DNA from 4 places in the Streptomyces sp. NPDC001508 genome. Region 2 is predicted to be linked to each of the others. Evidence: riboswitches for the same ligand, from Rfam matches in the RefSeq annotation. Region 2 holds a riboswitch; each other region holds the start of a gene.
The links. A riboswitch is a leader RNA that binds a small molecule or an ion and turns the genes downstream of it on or off. The one in region 2 is predicted to bind cobalamin.

Region 1: another riboswitch for cobalamin. It lies ahead of ABT245_RS06710 (ribonucleoside-diphosphate reductase subunit alpha); the one in region 2 lies ahead of ABT245_RS17885 (ABC transporter substrate-binding protein).
Region 3: another riboswitch for cobalamin. It lies ahead of ABT245_RS19980 (DUF4430 domain-containing protein); the one in region 2 lies ahead of ABT245_RS17885 (ABC transporter substrate-binding protein).
Region 4: another riboswitch for cobalamin. It lies ahead of ABT245_RS19995 (prenyltransferase/squalene oxidase repeat-containing protein); the one in region 2 lies ahead of ABT245_RS17885 (ABC transporter substrate-binding protein).

What each region holds. Positions count from the first base shown of each region.
Region 1 covers NZ_JBEPAP010000004.1:244,856-249,159, forward strand. Annotated here, with positions in the region: gene ABT245_RS06710 (ribonucleoside-diphosphate reductase subunit alpha) at 1-2,236, opposite strand, end outside; cobalamin riboswitch at 2,360-2,531, opposite strand; gene mctP (monocarboxylate uptake permease MctP) at 2,633-4,261, opposite strand; gene ABT245_RS06720 (DUF3311 domain-containing protein) at 4,258-4,304, opposite strand, start outside.
Region 2 covers NZ_JBEPAP010000017.1:94,346-98,649, forward strand. Annotated here, with positions in the region: gene ABT245_RS17880 (FecCD family ABC transporter permease) at 1-994, opposite strand, end outside; gene ABT245_RS17885 (ABC transporter substrate-binding protein) at 991-2,034, opposite strand; cobalamin riboswitch at 2,089-2,302, opposite strand; gene ABT245_RS17890 (hypothetical protein) at 2,499-2,777, opposite strand; gene ABT245_RS17895 (hypothetical protein) at 2,774-3,220, opposite strand; gene nhaA (Na+/H+ antiporter NhaA) at 3,722-4,304, shown strand, end outside.
Region 3 covers NZ_JBEPAP010000020.1:99,457-103,760, forward strand. Annotated here, with positions in the region: gene ABT245_RS19960 (FecCD family ABC transporter permease) at 1-417, shown strand, start outside; gene ABT245_RS19965 (ABC transporter ATP-binding protein) at 421-1,188, shown strand; gene ABT245_RS19970 (ABC transporter substrate-binding protein) at 1,197-2,195, shown strand; partial or broken gene ABT245_RS19975 (cobalt-precorrin-5B (C(1))-methyltransferase) at 2,202-2,482, opposite strand; cobalamin riboswitch at 2,703-2,835, shown strand; partial or broken gene ABT245_RS19980 (DUF4430 domain-containing protein) at 2,869-3,165, shown strand; gene ABT245_RS19990 (prenyltransferase/squalene oxidase repeat-containing protein) at 3,440-4,304, opposite strand, start outside.
Region 4 covers NZ_JBEPAP010000020.1:103,766-108,069, reverse strand. Annotated here, with positions in the region: gene ABT245_RS20000 (hypothetical protein) at 1-497, opposite strand, end outside; gene ABT245_RS19995 (prenyltransferase/squalene oxidase repeat-containing protein) at 494-3,187, opposite strand; cobalamin riboswitch at 3,370-3,504, opposite strand; gene ABT245_RS19990 (prenyltransferase/squalene oxidase repeat-containing protein) at 3,777-4,304, shown strand, end outside.

The DNA of each region.
Region 1 (4,304 bases), on a different contig from region 2:
TGAACAGGTTCAGGGACTGCGACTGGTCCAGGTAGGGCGTGCGGGCCGCGGCCATGTCGATCAGGCCGCGCTGCGGGATCTCCCACGCCGTGCGGTACAGGGCGCGCACATCCGCCGGGATCCATGTGAGGCCCTGTACGGAGCCGTTGGCGTCGCGCAGCGCCTCGCGGGTGCGGGCGTCCCATACGCCCAGTTTCTTGAGGTCCCGCACCAGGTACGAGTTGACCTGGAGGAACTCACCGGAAAGCGTCTCGCGCTTGAAGAGGTTGGAGACCTGGGGCTCGATGCACTCGTAGACACCGGCGATGGACGCGATGGTCGCGGTGGGGGCGATGGCGAGCAGAAGGCTGTTGCGCAGGCCGGTCGTCGCGATCCGCGCCCGCAGCTTCGCCCAGCGCTCGGGCCAGGTGAACTCGACGCCGTAGTGGTCGGGGTGCAGGACACCCCGCGCGGTACGGGTCTTCTCCCAGGCGGGCAGCGGGCCGATGGGGGTCCCCCCTGCACCGGAGCCTGTCGTAGGCGCTTGGGGGCGCTCGGCGAGGTCGGCGGACGTCTCGTAGGCGGCGAGCATGATGCGCTCGGCGATCCGGGTGGACAGGGCCTTCGCCTCGGGGGAGTCGAAGGGCAGACGCAGCTTGAAGAAGACGTCTTGCAGGCCCATCACGCCGAGGCCCACCGGCCGCCACCTGGCGTTGGAACGGCCCGCCTGCTCGGTCGGATAGAAGTTGATGTCGACGACCCGGTCCAGGAAGGTCACGGCGGTGCGGACCGTCTCGTCCAGCCGCTCCCAGTCGACGCCCCCGCCGCTCACGAACGCGCCGAGGTTGACCGAGCCCAGGTTGCAGACCGCGGTCTCGCCGTCGTCGGTGACCTCCAGGATCTCCGTGCAGAGGTTGGAGGAGTGGACGACACTGCCCGGCTCGGCCGTCTGGTTGGCGGTGCGGTTGGCCGCGTCCTTGAAGGTCATCCAGCCGTTGCCGGTCTGCGCGAGGGTGCGCATCATGCGGCCGTAGAGGTCACGGGCCGGGATGGTCTTCTTCGCGAGCCCGGCCGCCTCCGCCGCGCGGTAGGCGGCGTCGAACTCCGCGCCCCACAGGTCGACCAGCTCCGGCACGTCCGACGGGGAGAACAGCGACCACTGCTCGTCGGCGTCGACCCGGCGCATGAACTCGTCCGGGATCCAGTGGGCGAGGTTGAGGTTGTGTGTACGGCGGGCGTCCTCACCGGTGTTGTCGCGCAGCTCCAGGAACTCTTCGATGTCCGAGTGCCAGGTCTCCAGGTAGACCGCCGCGGCGCCCTTGCGCCGGCCGCCCTGGTTCACGGCGGCCACGGAGGCGTCGAGGGTCTTCAGGAACGGCACGATGCCGTTGGAGTGCCCGTTGGTGCCGCGGATCAGCGAACCGCGGGAGCGGATGCGGGAGTAGGCGATGCCGATGCCGCCTGCGTGCTTGGAGAGGCGGGCGACCTGGTGGTAGCGGTCGTAGAGGGAGTCCAGCTCGTCCTTGGGGGAGTCGAGGAGGTAGCAGGACGACATCTGCGGGTGGCGGGTACCGGAGTTGAACAGCGTGGGGGAGGAGGGCAGGTAGTCGAGGCGGCTCATCAGCCGGTAGAGCGCGGCGACCTCGTCCACGGCGTGCGCGGAGTCCTTCGCGGGGAGGGTGTCGGCATCCCCGTCGGCGAGGCCGGCGGCAACGCGCAGCAGGAAGTGCTGGGGCGTCTCGATGACGTGGCGGGTCAGGGGGTGCCGGAGCAGATAGCGGCTGTGCAGCGTGCGCAGCCCGAAGTACCCGAAGCGGTCGTCCGCCGCGGTGTCGATCAGCGCGTCCAGCCGCTCTGCGTGCCGTCGTACGAAGGCGGCGGTGCGGTCGGCGATGAGCCCTTCCCGGTGCCCCACGGCGATCGACCCGGTGAACGAGGTGACGCCTTGTGCGGCGGCCTCGGCGCGGATGGAGAGGGCCAGCAGCCGGGCGGCCAGCCGGGAGTAGGCGGGATCCTCCGAGATCAGCCCGGCGGCCGCCTCGGTGGCCAGTTCCCGAAGCTCCGCGGCGGCAGCGTCGTCGGACCGCGCGGACCGGCCGCGCAGCGCAGCGGCGGCGACCCGGCCGGGGTCGGCGTCGGGGAGGTCGGCGGTCAGCTCGGTCAGGGTCCGCAGCAGCGCGGCACCGGGACCGTAGGTCTCCACCGGGGCCGCGGTCGCCTGGGCGGCTGAAGCCGGGTCGGCTGGCGCGATGGTCACGTGGGGCTCTCCCTCGCTCGGCACGGGGCCTTGCGGAGGGCAGGGGGCAGCACACGAGCGCGCACGGCGTCGCGTCCACCGGCCCATTCCACGAGGCCCGGACGTCAGAGCACCCGGGCCGGACGGCCGGGTGCGCCGTCGGCAGGTCCTCGGACTGAAGCCTGCATGCGGGTATGCGGGCATACGCGCATGAGTACACCGTTGCGGGACAGTTCCGGATTCACACCGGATTCCCCTGCGGCGACAGCGAGCATGAGCATACATCTAGTGCCGGGCCGTGGTGGCACCCCCAGATGTTGTGTCGTACGTCAACGGGCCGCCGTCGCCGGGGTTCGGCTTCGGCGGCCCGTCGCGGGGCGTGCGCGGGCGCCCTGCGCCCGCTGTGGGGGCGTGCTCTCAGCGCCCTGCGCCCGCCGTCGCGGGCGGAAGCTCCACCTGGACGCCCGCGTCGCCCGCGTCGGCCGTGTAGTCCTGCGGGCTTGTCTCGTCCACGCCCTCGGGAGCCTTCACGGCCTTCAGGACGAAGGTCAGGACGACGGTGACGAGGAGGTTGAGCACGAACGCTGTCATGCCGATGTAGCCGATCTCACCGATCCCGGGGATCTCCTCGGCCGAGCCGCCGAAGTGCTTCTGCGTCGGCGAGGCCACCCCGTAGGCGGCGACCGTGCCGTACACCATGCCGACCGCCCAGCCCGCGAGCAGCGCCCAGCGGTGGAACCAGCGGGTGAACAGGCCGCCGACCAGGGCCGGGAAGGTCTGCAGGATCCAGATGCCGCCCAGCAGCTGGAAGTTGATGGCGACCGTCTTGTCCATGGTCAGGACGAAGACCAGCGCGCCCACCTTCACCAGCAGCGACACGATCTTGGAGACCCGGGTCTCCTGATGGGCCGTCGCGTGCGGATTGATGAAGTCCTTGTAGATGTTGCGGGTGAACAGGTTCGCGGCCGCGATGGACATGATGGCCGCGGGCACCAGGGCGCCGATGCCGATCGCCGCGAACGCCACGCCCGCGAACCAGTCGGGGAACATGTCCTCGAACAGCTGGGGGATGGCCAGCTGGCCGTTGGAGACCTTGACCCCGGCCGCGATCGCCATGAAACCCAGCAGGCCGAGCAGGCCGAGCATCAGGGAGTACAGCGGCAGGATCGTGGTGTTGCGGCGGATCACCTCACGGCTGCGCGAGGACAGCGTCGCGGTGATCGAGTGCGGGTACATGAAGAGCGCGAGCGCGGAGCCGAGGGCCAGCGTGGCGTATGTCCACTGGCCCGCCTCCGGCGGGGCGAGCGCCCCGCGCGGCGCACCCGTCGCCGGATTGGTCTGGGCGAAGGCGTCGCCGGCCTTGGCGAAGATGCCGTCGAACCCGCCCAGCTTGACCGGGATGTAGATGATCGCCACCGCGATCACGATGTAGATCAGCGTGTCCTTCACGAACGCGATCAGCGCGGGTGCCCTCAGACCCGAGGAGTAGGTGTACGCGGCCAGCACACCGAAGGCGAGCAGCAGCGGCAGGTCCTTGACGAACCAGTTGGTGTTCTCGCCGCCGCCCACGCCCATCACGTCGAGGACCGCCTGGATGCCGACCAGTTGGAGCGCGATGTAGGGCATCGTGGCGAGGATGCCGGTCAGCGCCACCGCCAGCGACAGCCCCTTGGAGCCGAACCGGCCGCGCACGAAGTCCGAGGTCGTCACGTAGCCGTGCCGGTGCGAGACCGACCACAGGCGGGGCAGGAAGGTGAAGATCAGCGGATAGACGAGGATCGTGTAGGGCACGGCGAAGAACCCGGCCGCGCCCGCCGCGTAGATCGCCGCCGGGACGGCGACGAAGGTGTAGGCGGTGTACAGGTCGCCGCCGAGCAGGAACCAGGTGACCCAGGTGCCGAACGACCGGCCGCCCAGGCCCCATTCGTCGAGACTGTGCTCGTTGTCGGCCTTGCGCCAGCGGGCGGCCAGGAAACCCATGACCGTGACGGCCAGGAAGAAGAGGACGAAGACGCCGAGCGCGACGCCGTTGACGCCGTCGTTCATCGCGCGTCACCTGCGCCCTGGGTCCGGCGGGCGCGCTGGTCAC
Region 2 (4,304 bases):
GGTACAGGACCGCCACGAACGCCGGTACGCCGATCAGCGACGTCACCACGCCCACCGGCACCTCCTGGGGATCGATGACGGTACGGGCGACCGTGTCCGCCCACACCAGGAAGACGGCTCCGGCCAGTGCCGTGACCGGCAGCAGCCGGGCGTGGCCGGAACCGGTGAGCGCGCGGGCCGCGTGCGGCAGCACCAGGCCGACGAAGCCGATCGCCCCGGTGCAGCTGACGAGTGTCGCGGTCAGCAGCGCGGTCGCGCACAGCAGGACCAGCCGGGTGCGGGCGACGCGCACACCGAGCGCCGCCGCGGCGTCCTCACCGAACGCGAACGCGTCCAGGGTGCGGGCGTGTCCGAGGCAGACCAGGAGAACGCCGGCGAGCACGACGGCGCACAGCAGCACCTCGCCCCAGCCGGCGCCGGTCAGCGAGCCGAGCAGCCAGAACAGCACACCTCGGGTGGTCTCCGCGTCCGCCGACGTCAGGACGGTGAACGAGGTGAGCGCGGAGAACAGTTGCATGGCCGCCACGCCGGAGAGCACCACCCGGTCGGGGCCGCCGCCCAGGGTGTGGCCGAGTACGAGGACGAGCCCGAAGGACAGCAGGGCGCCGGCGAACGCGCCCGCCGACAGGGACACCGCTCCCCCGCCGACCCCGAGCACGACCACGGCGACCGCGCCGGTGGACGCCCCGGAGGACACCCCGAGCACGAACGGGTCGGCGAGCGGATTGCGCAGCAGGGACTGCATGACCGCTCCGCACACCGCGAGGCCCGCGCCGCAGAGGCCGGCCAGCAGGGTGCGGGGCATGCGCAGGTTCCATACGATGCCGTCCCGCAGCGGCGCCAACGTGCTGTCGCCGAAGCCGAGATGGGCGGCGACGCAGGCCCAGACGTCGGCCGTGGAGATGTCGGCGGGGCCGATGGTCACGGCGAACGCCACCGAAGCGGTCACCGCCAGCAGCCCGCCGGCGGTCAACAGCGAGGCGCGGAGGTTCACTTGGCGAGCCCGAGGTGACGCAGTCCGGCGGCGACCCGTTCGATCCCCTCGACCGTGCGGATGGAGGGGTTCATGGCCTGCCCGCTGAGCAGGATGTACCGCTTCTTCCTGACGGCGGTGAGATTGCGGGTGGCGGGGTCGGTCTCCAGGAAACGGATCTTGGCCTTGGCGGTCTCGGCCGTCTGGGACCTGCGGGTCAGGTCGCCGAGCACGATGACGTCCGGGTCGCGGTCGGCGACGGTCTCCCAGTTGATCTGGGGCCACTCGTCGTGGGTGTCGGCGAACACGTTCCGGGCGCCGACGGCCCGGGTGATGACGCCGGGGGCGCCGCAGCAGCCGGCCAGATAGGGCGACTGGGAGTTGGCGAACCAGTACATGAGGGAGACGCCGGAGGCGTCGAGGCCGTCGGTGGCCGCCCGCACCCGCTCCTTGAGGCGTGCGATCAGCCGGTCTCCGCGTTCGTCGACGCCGAACGCGCGGGCCAGGTCGCGTATCTCGCCGTACACGGTGTCGAGGGTGAGCGGGGCGCTGCGGGAGCCGTCGCCGCCGCTGGCGTTGTCCTTGCCGGCGGCGCAGTCGGACGGGGAGACGTACGTGGGCACGCCCAGCTTCTCGAACTGTTCGCGGGTGGCGACGCCGCCCTGGCCGAGGGTCGAGACGAACGAGGCGGTGACGAAGTCGGGTTCGGCGTCGAGCACCTTCTCGAAGGAGGGGTTGTTCTCGGCGAGCCGGGGCACGGACGCGTTGGCCTTCTCCAGGCCCTTCATCACCGGGTCGGTCCAGGTGGCGGTGCCGGCGAGACGGTTCCCGAGGCCGAGGGAGAGCAGGATCTCGGTGCTGCCCTGGTTGAGGGAGACGGCGTGTTCGGGGGCCGACGTCAGGGTGACCGGATGGCCGCAGTTGTCGATCGTGCGGGGGTAACCGGCGGCGGAGCGGCCGGAGTCCGGGGCGGAGCGGCCGGCGCCGCCGCACGCGGTCAGCAGCAGCGCGGGGGTGAGCAGGAGCAGGGTGGGACGGAACGTGGAACGGAGCACGGGCATGCCTCGGGTGTCGGGGCTCGTACGCGGAGCCTGGCCTACGGACGTCCTCCGCGCGCGGGCGCGGAGGTGCCAGCAGGTCTTCGGACTCGAGTTCGTCCGGACGGGGCGCCTTCCCGGTACGGCCCCGCACCGGCCTCGCGGCCGGTCCGAACCCCTCCCAGTGGCTTGGTGTGCCCTGCCCGTCCCCCTCACCGCTGCGCGTCAGTTCCGGATTCGCACCGGATTCCCTGGCCTCGGATGTGGCACGACTGGCCCGGTCAGGCTACCAAGATCGCCCGCCGGCCCGGACCCGGCCCCGTCTCCCGGACCGGACCCCGTCCCCGGGCCGGGACCATCCCCGGGCCGGGCGCCCGCGTCGGCCACCTCAGCCACCTCAGCCGCCTCGGCCACCCCGGCCATGCCGGCATCGGCGTGCCGGGCCGCCTCCTGACACCGGCACTTCGGCCCGGGTGGGACGTCGCGCCTCACCCCGGTCCGTCGGCGGGTTCCGCGGGCGGGCTCCCGGCGCAGATCCACTCGTGCACGACGGCCGAGGACAGGCCGCCGTCGGCGGCTATGACGTGCTCGGGCACGCCGGTGAGCCAGGCCGCGAGCACGGCCCGGCGCAGGTCGGCGGCGCGGGTGGCGAGGCCGGTCCGGTACGCGTCCGCGGAGCCGACGACGAGCTTGGGGGCGTCCTCCGCGAGGCGCCGGGCGGCGCGGCGGACGGTGCGTCGTGCGCTCTGGGTGTCGAGGTCGTTCATGCCGCCGTCGCCTTCCCTTCCGTGCCGAGCGAGCCATGGTCCGGGTGCCGGTACAGGTCCCGCACTCCGGACTCCGGGAAGAGCCGGACGATGAGCCGTTCCAGGCGGCGGGCGAGGTCACCGCCGCGGCCGACGCGGGCGTGCGCAGTGCGGCGGAGGCGGGCGCGCACAGCGAAGCGGAGGCGGGGGCGCCCGCTGCGGCGGGCGCGGGCGTGCACAGCGCTGGTGTCCTCGCCGTCGCGCCGCACCGGTAGCCCGCGCTGGCTCGGCCTCACGCAGAGGTACGGCCCCGGCCGACCGGCGGCGGCCGAACACCGCCGTGTGGCGGCCGTGTCGAGACCACAAACGCTCCCGGCGCCGAGGAAGCCGATACCGGACACCGCGCAGGAGACGACGCCGACGGCGAGGCGGAGGGCGAAGTCGGAGGTGGTCGGGTTCGCCATGGGTACCTCCCCTTCCCCGTCGCGGCGGGGCAGGTCGAGGGCATGGCAGCCGCCGTGCGGGGCGGGAGGCTACCGGGTGCCCGAGGAGCGGGGGGACATGGGGCTGCGGGGCCTTGCGCGGCCCGGACTACTGCTGCTGCGATCCATGTCGCTCACCTCCTCCTCGGTCGACGGGCACCCGGCCCTCCGGGCTTCCGGCACCTCCAGAGTTGCACAGCGACGCAACTTCTGCCCACCCGCAAGGAGAAGGCCGCCGTCGATTTCCGGCCACGCGGCGCCCCCTCACTAAACTGGCACGCACGCGACAAACTGGCACGCGTCCGAGGGCATCCGGCTCCGTCCCGGCCCGCCGGCGCCGCGTGCCCGTCCTGGAGGACGGCCGCCCCCGCCCGGCCGGATCCTCGCCCATCGGCCCGGCCGGGGTCTTCGTCGACTGATCGGATGCGGGTGCACGAGGTGCCGCCAGAGCCGACCGGTCCCGCACCGTCCGGGGCCGCGCCCATGACCGGACAGACCGCGTGCGGCGCGGGTCCGCGCAGCCCGCTGCGCGCCTTCCTGCGGACCGAGACCGGCAGCGCCGCCGTGCTGCTCGGCGCGGTGATCGCGGCCCTCGTCTGGGCCAATGTCTCCCCGGGCGGCTATGCGTCGTGGTGGCGGACGGACATGTCGCTGACGATCGGTTCGGCCGGTGTGTCGCTGGAGCTGCGCGAGTGGGTGAACAGCGGTCTGATGACGCTGTTCTTCTTCGTCGTGGGTCTGGAAGCCCGCCGCGAGGTCGATGTCGGGGAACTGCGCGAGCGGCGCCGCCTGGTGCTCTCGGTGGTCGCCGGGGTCAGCGGCATGCTCGTACCGGTCGCGATCTACCTCGGCTTCAACGCCGGACTGGACTCGGCGCACGGCTGGGGCGCCGCCATGTCCACCGACACGGCCTTCGCCCTCGGCATGCTAGCCGTGCTCGGTTCCCGGCTGCCGGGCGGCCTGCGTGTCTTCCTGCTCACCGTCGCGGTCACCGACGACCTGGTGGCGCTGGTCGTCATCGCCCTCGCCTACAGCGGCACGGTCCGCCTCCTGGCGCTGGGTCTCG
Region 3 (4,304 bases), on a different contig from region 2:
GCGGTGACCGTGGCCGCCGGGTGGGCGTGGCTGCGGTGGCGGGCCGAGCCGCTCAACGCGCTCGCCATGGGCGACGAGACGGCCGCCGCGCTCGGCGTCCAACCCGACCGGCTGCGCAGGGAGCTGTTCCTGGTGACGGCAGCGGTGACCGGGACTGTGGTCGCGGTCAGTGGAGCCATCGGGTTCGTCGGGCTGATGGTGCCGCACGTCGTACGGATGCTGGTGGGTGCCGACCACCGGAAGGTGCTCGCGGTGGCACCCCTTGCCGGGGCCGTGCTGCTGGTGTGGGCGGACATCCTGTCCCGGCTCCTGCTCGCGCCCGCGGAGTTGCCGGTCGGCGTGATCACCGCGGTGGTCGGAGTCCCCGCTTTCCTGCTGCTGATGCGGCGCGGCGGCTACGCGTTCGGAGGCCGGTGACAGATGAGGCTCGACATTGAGGACGTGACGGTCGAGGCGTCCGGGATTCGGCTGGTGGAGGACGTGCGGCTCGCTGTGGACAGCGGGGCGTTCGTCGGGCTCGTCGGTCCGAACGGCAGCGGCAAGTCGACGCTGCTGCGCTGTGTGTACCGGGCACTGCGCCCGGCCGGGGGAGTCGTACGCCTCGACGGGGACGACCTGCACACCATGGAACCGCGGGCCGCCGCCCGGAAGTTGGCCGCGCTGCCGCAGGAGTCGTCCGCCGAGTTCGACTTCACCGTCGCCGAAGTGGTGGCGATGGGACGCCTGCCGCACCAGGGCCGCACGGCCGCCGAGGACCGTGCCGTGTGCGCTGCGGCCATGGAACGCACCGGCGTGGCGCACCTCGCCGACCGCGGATTCCTCGCCCTGTCCGGCGGCGAGAAACAGCGCGTCCTCATCGCCCGCGCCCTCGCCCAGCAACCCCGCGTCCTCGTCCTCGACGAACCCACCAACCACCTCGACATCGCTCACCAGTTGGACGTGCTCTGCCTGGTCCGCGACAGCGGGCTGACGGTGCTCGCCGCCCTGCACGACCTCAACCTGGCCGCCGCGCACTGCGATGTCCTCTACGTCATCGCCGGTAGCCGGATCGCCGCCTCAGGACCACCGCACGACGTACTCCAACCCGCCCTGCTCGCCGAGGTGTTCGGAGTGCGCGCGCATCCGGTGCGGCACCCGGAGACCGGCGCGGTCCAGCTCCTGTTCGACCTGCTTCAGCCCGCCAAGTAAGGACTCCCATGCGTAAGTTGCCCGCCGCCGCCCTCTGCCTCGCAGCCACCGTCACCGCAACCGGCTGCGGTGCCAGTGTCGAGTCGTCCAAGGAGGCGAAGTCCCACGCCGTCACGCTCACCAACTGCGGCAAGAAGGTGACGTACGACAAGGTCCCCCAGCGGGTCGTCACCAACGACGTCGGCATCACCGAGCTGATGTTCGCCCTCGGCCTGGAGAACCGCATGGCCGGGTTCGCCATGCCCGACGACGAGGGCGACCTGACTGACGTGCCCTGGAAGGAGGCGTACGACAAGGTCAAGTGGCTCTCCAAGGACCGGCTCACCAAGGAGAACGTCCTCGACGCCCGTGCCGACTTCGTCTTCGCCGGCTGGAGCTACGGCTTCCGCGAAGACAGCGGCTTCACCCCGAAGGCTCTGAAGAAGCTCGGCATCCCGACGTACATCCTCACCGAGTCGTGCCGCAACGGCCGCACCAAGACCTCGCGCGGCATCATGCCGCCCTTGGACGCCCTGTACGCCGACCTCACCAACCTTGGCAAGCTCTTCGGCGTCGAGAAGAAGGCGGCCACGCTGATCGCCGACTTCAAGAGGCAGGTCGCCACCACCGAGGCGAAGGCGCCCACCCACCGGCCCAAGGTCTTCCTCTACGACAGCGGCCAGGACCAGCCTTTGTCGTCGGGCCGTTACGGCGCCCCCGACGAGATCATCAGCAAGGCCGGCGGCAACAACGTCATGCACGATGCCGACGACTCCTGGACCACCGTCGGCTGGGAGAGCGTCGTCGAGCGGAACCCGGACGTCATCGTCATCTGCGACTACGGCGACGTGAGCGCCGAGCAGAAGCGGAAGTTCCTGCTGTCGTACGCTCCCCTCCGTGGTGTCTCCGCGGTCAAGCACAAGCGGATCTTCGTCCTCGACTACGTCGACCTGGTGGAAAGCCCCCGCAACCCGTCCGCCATAGTCCGGCTCGGGGCGTATCTGCGGACGGTGGCTCAACGGAAGTAAGGTCCGTCAGCGGACCGCGCCGCGGCCCACGATCGTGCCCGCCCGGTCGATGCAGATCACGTCGACTGCGACGGGGGCCCGCGCAGGACGGTGAGGGCCTCGTCGCGTGCGGTTATCGCGCCCAGGTTGCCGAGCGGGACCCCGGCAGCCGTGTACAGCTGGTGTGCGGCCAGGCCCGTGTTGGCGTTGGCGACCTCGGCGACGAGGGTTTCGTCCGCACCGCCACGGTGGGCGAGTTCGGCGAGGAAGCCCTTGCCGACCTGGGAGCGTGCGGAGTGCAGGTCCAGAACTTCCATCAGCCTTACTACGAAGATCGCGAGCTGTTCACGGGAGCATCTCGCCCGGCGACTGCGCTTGTCTATGAGTGGCTCTTCCGTGACTTGAAGGCGGTTGGCCGGCTTGGTGCGACTGTGAGGCTCAGTACATAAAAGGGCCGACCGTCGGCCGCTTCCGTGCCCGTGCTCCTCACCCCTGGCTATGAGGGTCTGGTGCGCCATCGCCAACGGCCCATAGTATGCGGGGCACTTCGTGCATATGCGTGCGACCGAGGAAAGCCGGTGGGAGTCCGGCGCTGACCTGCAACCGTGTGCGGCCCGCAGGGGCCGTGAGTCGGGATACCCGGCGTGCGCAGTGAACTGCTTCTCGCTGTCATGGTCTACAGGAGGGCTCAGCCTTGCGCCGCACATCCGCACACCGCACCCTGATCACCGCGACCGCCCTCGGTTTCGCACTCGCCGCGTCCGTGCCGGCAGTCGCCCAGGCCCAGAGCGCGGCGGACACGAACGCTCCCGTCCGGGTGACCCTCACCGTGCAGGGGCCGGACGGGCTTCTCTTCAAGGGGAAGATCAGAACCCAAGGGCACGACGTGACGACCGCGACCGGCGGCACGCACCACTGCGACGGCACCAACGGCGGCGCGAACCCCTCGGCCGTTCCCACGCCCACGGCCGCCACCACGTCGGGGCGCAGGGCGGCGAGGGCCTGGGTGTCGAGGGTGTAGAGCGAGGACCCGGAGTGTGCCGAGCCGCCCACCGCGTCGGAGATCTCCCGGCTGGTGAGTCTGTCCTGGTCGAGGTCGGCCCCGGTCACCACCGGGACGGCCGCGATCTCGTGCGGCGGCCAGTCGCATTCGTGGGTACGGCCGACCAGCCGCGCGGACAGTCCCAGCTCGGCGACGATGTCGGTCGCGGCGGGCAGCAGGGAGACGATGCGCATGCCGCGACCCTACGGCCCCGCTGTCACTGTCAGGCGCCCCAGCGCACCGCGATCGTGTCGCCGACGTTCACGGTCGTACCCCTGGCGGCGGAGGTGAAGGCCCCGCCGTCGATGCTGGCCTTCCAGGTGCTGGAGCCGCTGTTGGCCTTGCCGTTGAGGGAGGTGATCGTGCCGGTGCCGGAGGACGGCGTCACGGCGGTGACGCAGCCGGACGGGGTGGCCGCGCTCACGGCGGCGTCGAGGACGGCGCCGAGGGTGGTGGTCGAGCCGGTCGGCGTCAGCGTGACGGAGCACACTTTCAGGTTTCCGGCGCCGTCGTCCACGGTCAGCGCCAGCTTCGTCGCCGTACCGGAGGTGAAGGATCCCTGGCTCACCCATTGCGGGGCGCCCGCCGTGGCCGGTAGGGGCGGGGTGGAGGTGAAGCCGCCGCCGGCGACCGCGCGCAGGCCGTCGATGGACGCGTAGGCCGAGGGGCTGGTGTCGGTGGGCAGGTACTTGAAGCCGCCGCCGGGGTTGAACTGCTGGGCGATGAGGAAGTCGACCGGGGTCTTGCCCTGGGCGGTGAGGAAGTCGCCGGTCTGTGGGTTGATGCCGCAGGCGTTGAGGCCGGAGACGGCCCAGCCGTTGGAGTCGGTGTTCACGCCGAACAGGGAGTTGAAGGCGCCGCTGCTCGCGATCAGCTTGCTCTTGAGAAACGCCTTGGCCTGCACGTTGTCGGTGTCGGTGTTCGGGACTCCGGAGACGCACAGGGCGGCCATCGCGGCGCCGGTCATGTCGATGTCGCTGGCGGCGGCGAGCTGGGTGGCGTTGCCCTCGGCCTTGCTGTAGTTCCAGCCGCCGTCGTTGTGCTGGTTGGCGCGCAGGCGGGTGATGATCGCGTCGCGCAGCGCCTGG
Region 4 (4,304 bases), on a different contig from region 2:
TCCGTGCCCTCGACGTTCGTGGCACCGAAGATCCACAGGTCGACACTGCCGGGCTTCGGCTTGTAGAGCATGGCGCCCAGCTGGCTGTACCGCCAGTCGCCGGCGCCTGGGTCGGCGTGCCAGTACGACCAGTAGGCGGAGGCGGGCGGGGTGAGGACGCAGTCGTCCTCCGCGGCGGTCGGGTACTGCTTCCCGCTCTGGTAGCCGCTGTAGCCGATCCGGCAGATGAACGCCGGGCCGTCGTGTCCAGTGCCGGTGGTCTGCCAGCCGCCCTGGTTGAGGAGTTCGTAGCCGGTGGTCGGCGTGGTGCCACAGGAGCGCAGGATCGGGCCGCCCCAGTGACTGAAGTCGACCGCGAGAACCACTCCGGAGGTCGTGGTGCAGCGGCCCATCGCCTGCGGGTCGGCCGTCGCGGAACCTGTCGTCGCGCCGAAGGCGGCGGCTGTCACAGCGAGAGCCGCTACGGCACGGGCCGCTGTCTTGAGGAAACCGGTCACCGCTCGCCCCCCGCATCCACTCGGCGGCGGGCCACGGCCGCCGTGCGCCACCCGGCGAGCACCAGCAGCGCGGCGATCACGGCGAGAGCCCCGATCTGTACGCCGGTGGAGGCCAGCGCTCCGCCGCCGCTGACGCCGTCGGCGGTGGGCCCGCCTGCGCCGCCTGCCGTGTCGCCGGGAGTGACGATGTCGGGGGCACTGCCGCTCGGGCTGGGCGTCGGCTGCGGCGAGGTGCCGGTGAGACTGCGCTCCAGCGTGCCGAAGGAAACTCCGGTCGCGCCGCTCACGGCCTGGGTGGAGGCCCTCAGGTCGGAGCCGCGCTGGCCCTCCTTCGCCACGTTGAAGCCGCCGTCGGCGTTCTGCTGGGAAGCGAGGAACTTCCGCGCCCCGGCGATCTCGTCGACGTACTTCCCGCCGTCGAGGGACAGCCCCTGCACGGCCAGGGCCGCCGAGTTGACGGAGTTGCCGGCCGCCCCGGGAAAGCCGCCGTCGGACAGCTGCTTCGACGCGATCCACGCCAGGGCCCTGTCGACAGCGGCCTCCGCCTTCTGCCCGCCGGCCAGGTCCAGGGCCATGGCGGCGATCGCGGTGGAGTCGACGTCGGAGTCGTCGGTGGCGGGGATCAGGCTCGGCCAGGCACCGGTGTCCTGCTGGAGGCTCTCCAGGTAGGCGATCGCCTCCTCGGGCTTCTCCCCCGCCCTCAACTGCGCCATGACGGCGAGGGACTGGGCGAACACCGACGGCGCGTAGCGGTAGGCACCCTTGGCCGCGCAGGAGCGGTCCGGAGCGGTGCTCGGCTTGGCGCATACGGACTCATCGAGCGCGGCGATCAGGTCGCGCCCGGCGAAGTCGCGCGGGTTTCGGCCGACGGCTTCGGCGAGCAGGGCGGTCTTGCCGAGGGAACCGCCGGCGGCGTAGGCGGTGCCGACGCCCGTCCAGTCGTTGACGGTGCGGCCCTCGCCGTCCTTCCCCTTCTGGTCGAGGAAGTCGACGATGCCGCGCAGCTTGGCGTTGTTCAGGCCGGTGGCGGCCAGGGCGTAGGCGCCGTCGATGGTGAGGCCGAAGTCCGCCCGCGAGGTGGCGGGTCCGGAGGTGTAGTACAGGCCCTGCTTGAGGTTGGTCGCGCTGGTGAGGTAGGCAACCCCCTTCTTCAGGTCGGGGCCAATGCCCGGCGCGGGCGTGGCCGGCGGGGAGGTGGGGGTCGTCGGCGGATCGGTGGGTTCGGTCTTCTTCGTCGTGAGGGTGGCCAGGCTCGTGCCGGTGCCTGCGAGGACGGCGGGCGGGGTCGGGTAGAGGGCCGGGTCGGTGGCGCCCTCTTCGAACCCGAAGCCTCCGCCGGTCAGTTGCTGCCGGGACAGCCAGCCGACGGCCGCCTCCGCGCGGGCGGTGTTGCCGAGCGCGTGCAGTGCCTGGGCGGCGTAGGCGGTCGCGTACACGCTGCCGGTGGTGGCGCCCGTGTAGCCGGGGAAGGAGCCGTCCGTGCGCTGCACTGTGGTGAGGTAGGTGCGGGCCTTGGCGACGGTGTCGTCGTGGCCGCCCGCCCGGTGCAGGACGAGGGCGACCAGGCCGGTGGTGGCGGGGTCGCCGTCGCAATACTCGCCGGGGCGGATGAGGATGCTGGTGATGCCGCCGTCGGTGCACTGGAGCTGGGTGAGCCGGTCGACCGTCTCGGCGGGCGGGGTCACCGCGGCACGCAGCAGGGCCAGGACGGACAGGGCCTGTCCCTCGGCGTAGCCGGCGTTGCGGAAGTCGCCCTTGGCAGTGCAGCCAGGGATGGGCTCGCCGGACTCGGGGCCCGCCGCGCACACGTTCTTGGTCAGGTCGCCGACGAGGTCGTGGCCGCCGAAGGCGCGCGGGTCGCCTTCGGTGCTCTCGGCGAGGAGGGCGAGCCGGGCGGCTGCGGTGGCGTCGGGGGCCTGGCCGGTGCCGGACGGGTAGGCGTAGTCGACGGTGTGGGCGGCGAGGAAGGCGGTGACCTTGTCGAGTCCGGTGCTGTCGCCGTCGACGGCGGCAAGGGCGTAGGCCGTCTCCGTCGTCAGCAGGTGGTCGGGGGTGTCGGCGCCGTCGTCGACGACGCGCTCGCCGTCGGTGAGGCGGCCCTTGAGCCAGGCCACGGCGGCCTTCGTGTCGATCTGGCCAGGTCCCCCGGTGGGCGTGCCGCCGGGATCGGGTGTGCTGTCCCCGCCCGCGCGGACGTCATCGGGGGTGAAGGTGGGCTTGCCCGTGCTGCCGCCGATGTCCGTGCCGCCGTAGGCCCAGGCGTCGACGTCGCCGTCCCCCAGTTTGCGGTCCATGGCGCCGTACTGGCTGTAGGTCCAGTCGTCCTGGCCGGGCGAGGCGGTCCAGTAGGACCAGTACGCGGTGGCGGGCGGGGTCAGGACGCAGGACTCCTTGTCCGCGGTCGGGTACTGCGTCCCGGAGTTGAAGGAGCCGTATCCGATGCGGCAGATGAAGCCGGGGCCGTCGTGCTCGGTTCCGGTGGTGGTGAACCCGGCGTCGTGGAGCAGGTCGTAGCCGGTGGTCGGGGTGGTGTCGCAGCCGCGCTGAACGGTGCCGCCGAAGGGGCCGAAGTCGACGGCGACGATCGCGCCCTTGGTGGCGGTGCAGTCGCCGACAGGGTCGGCGCTCGCGGGCGTCGTCGTGAGGAAGGTCACGCAGGCGGCCAGCACCGCCAGCCACGACGCCACCATCGCTGTCAGGGCTCTGGGGCTGCTCGCCGCCCGCCCGTCTCTTCGCTTCTGGTTCCCCACCCACGGTCCCTCGTTGTGTGGCAGACGCGCACAGACGTGGCTGAGGGGCCTCCGCCGCACGAGGCAGGCCCGTGCCGGGGAAGGCTGGTCGCACCACGCCGTAGTCCGCGACGGCGTCTGTTGCTGAAGAACACGCTCCAGGCATTCCGGCTCGCCCGGCACTCGCCGGGCCTACGGTTGCGGGTCAGCGCCGGGATTCGACCGGCTTCCCCTGGAACTTCTTGCGTATCAGCCGGATTCGAACATGGTTCACAGACACCGTCAAGGTGGGGTACAGGCCACACCTGGAGTCGGCCGGACGCCTGCTGGCGACGGGCAGGCGCCTGGGGTACCGTCCCGCACTGCCGAGTGGGGGAACCCGGTGGGAGTCCGGGGCTGACGCGCAGCGGTGTGGGACGGCAGGGGGCCGTCCCGAGCCCGAATGCCCAAGCGGCGCAGCACCTTTGGAAGCCGATCCACGCGTCCCGGACGGCGGCCCCACCCACCGCAGGAGGGTTCGGCCGGCGTCCTTTTCACCAAGGAGCAGGCCATGTCCCGTCGTTGCGCCCTCACCGTCGCCGCCGCCCTCGGCGCCTTCGCGCTGACCACGCTGCCCGCGGCGGCGACCTCCACCCCGGCCCAGATCGCCACCTCGAAGACGAACGGCGTCACCTACCTCAAGTCCCTTCAGGCCGCAGACGGTTCGTACGCCGGATCGGGGCTGTCCAACGAGTGGGCGTTCAGCGCCTTCGCCGCGGCCGGGACCGCCGCCGTGGACGTCGCACCGGGCGGCGACACCAGCAAGAACGCCCGAGCCGTCTACCGCAACCTGCTCTCCACCAGCGGCTGGCCCTCCTCCTCCCCCGTCGTGACCGACTACGAGCGCGCCACGCTCAACGCCTACGCCGCCGGCATCGACCCGGCCCGCGTCTCCGCCTCCCGCAACCTGATCGCCGACACCTACGCCTACTGGCAGACCGCCGAGGCCGGCTACTTCGGCCCCTCCGCCAACTTCAACGGCACCGTCTTCGCCGCCCTCGCCCTGAACGGAGCGAAGACCCAGTCCGGCCAGACCCGC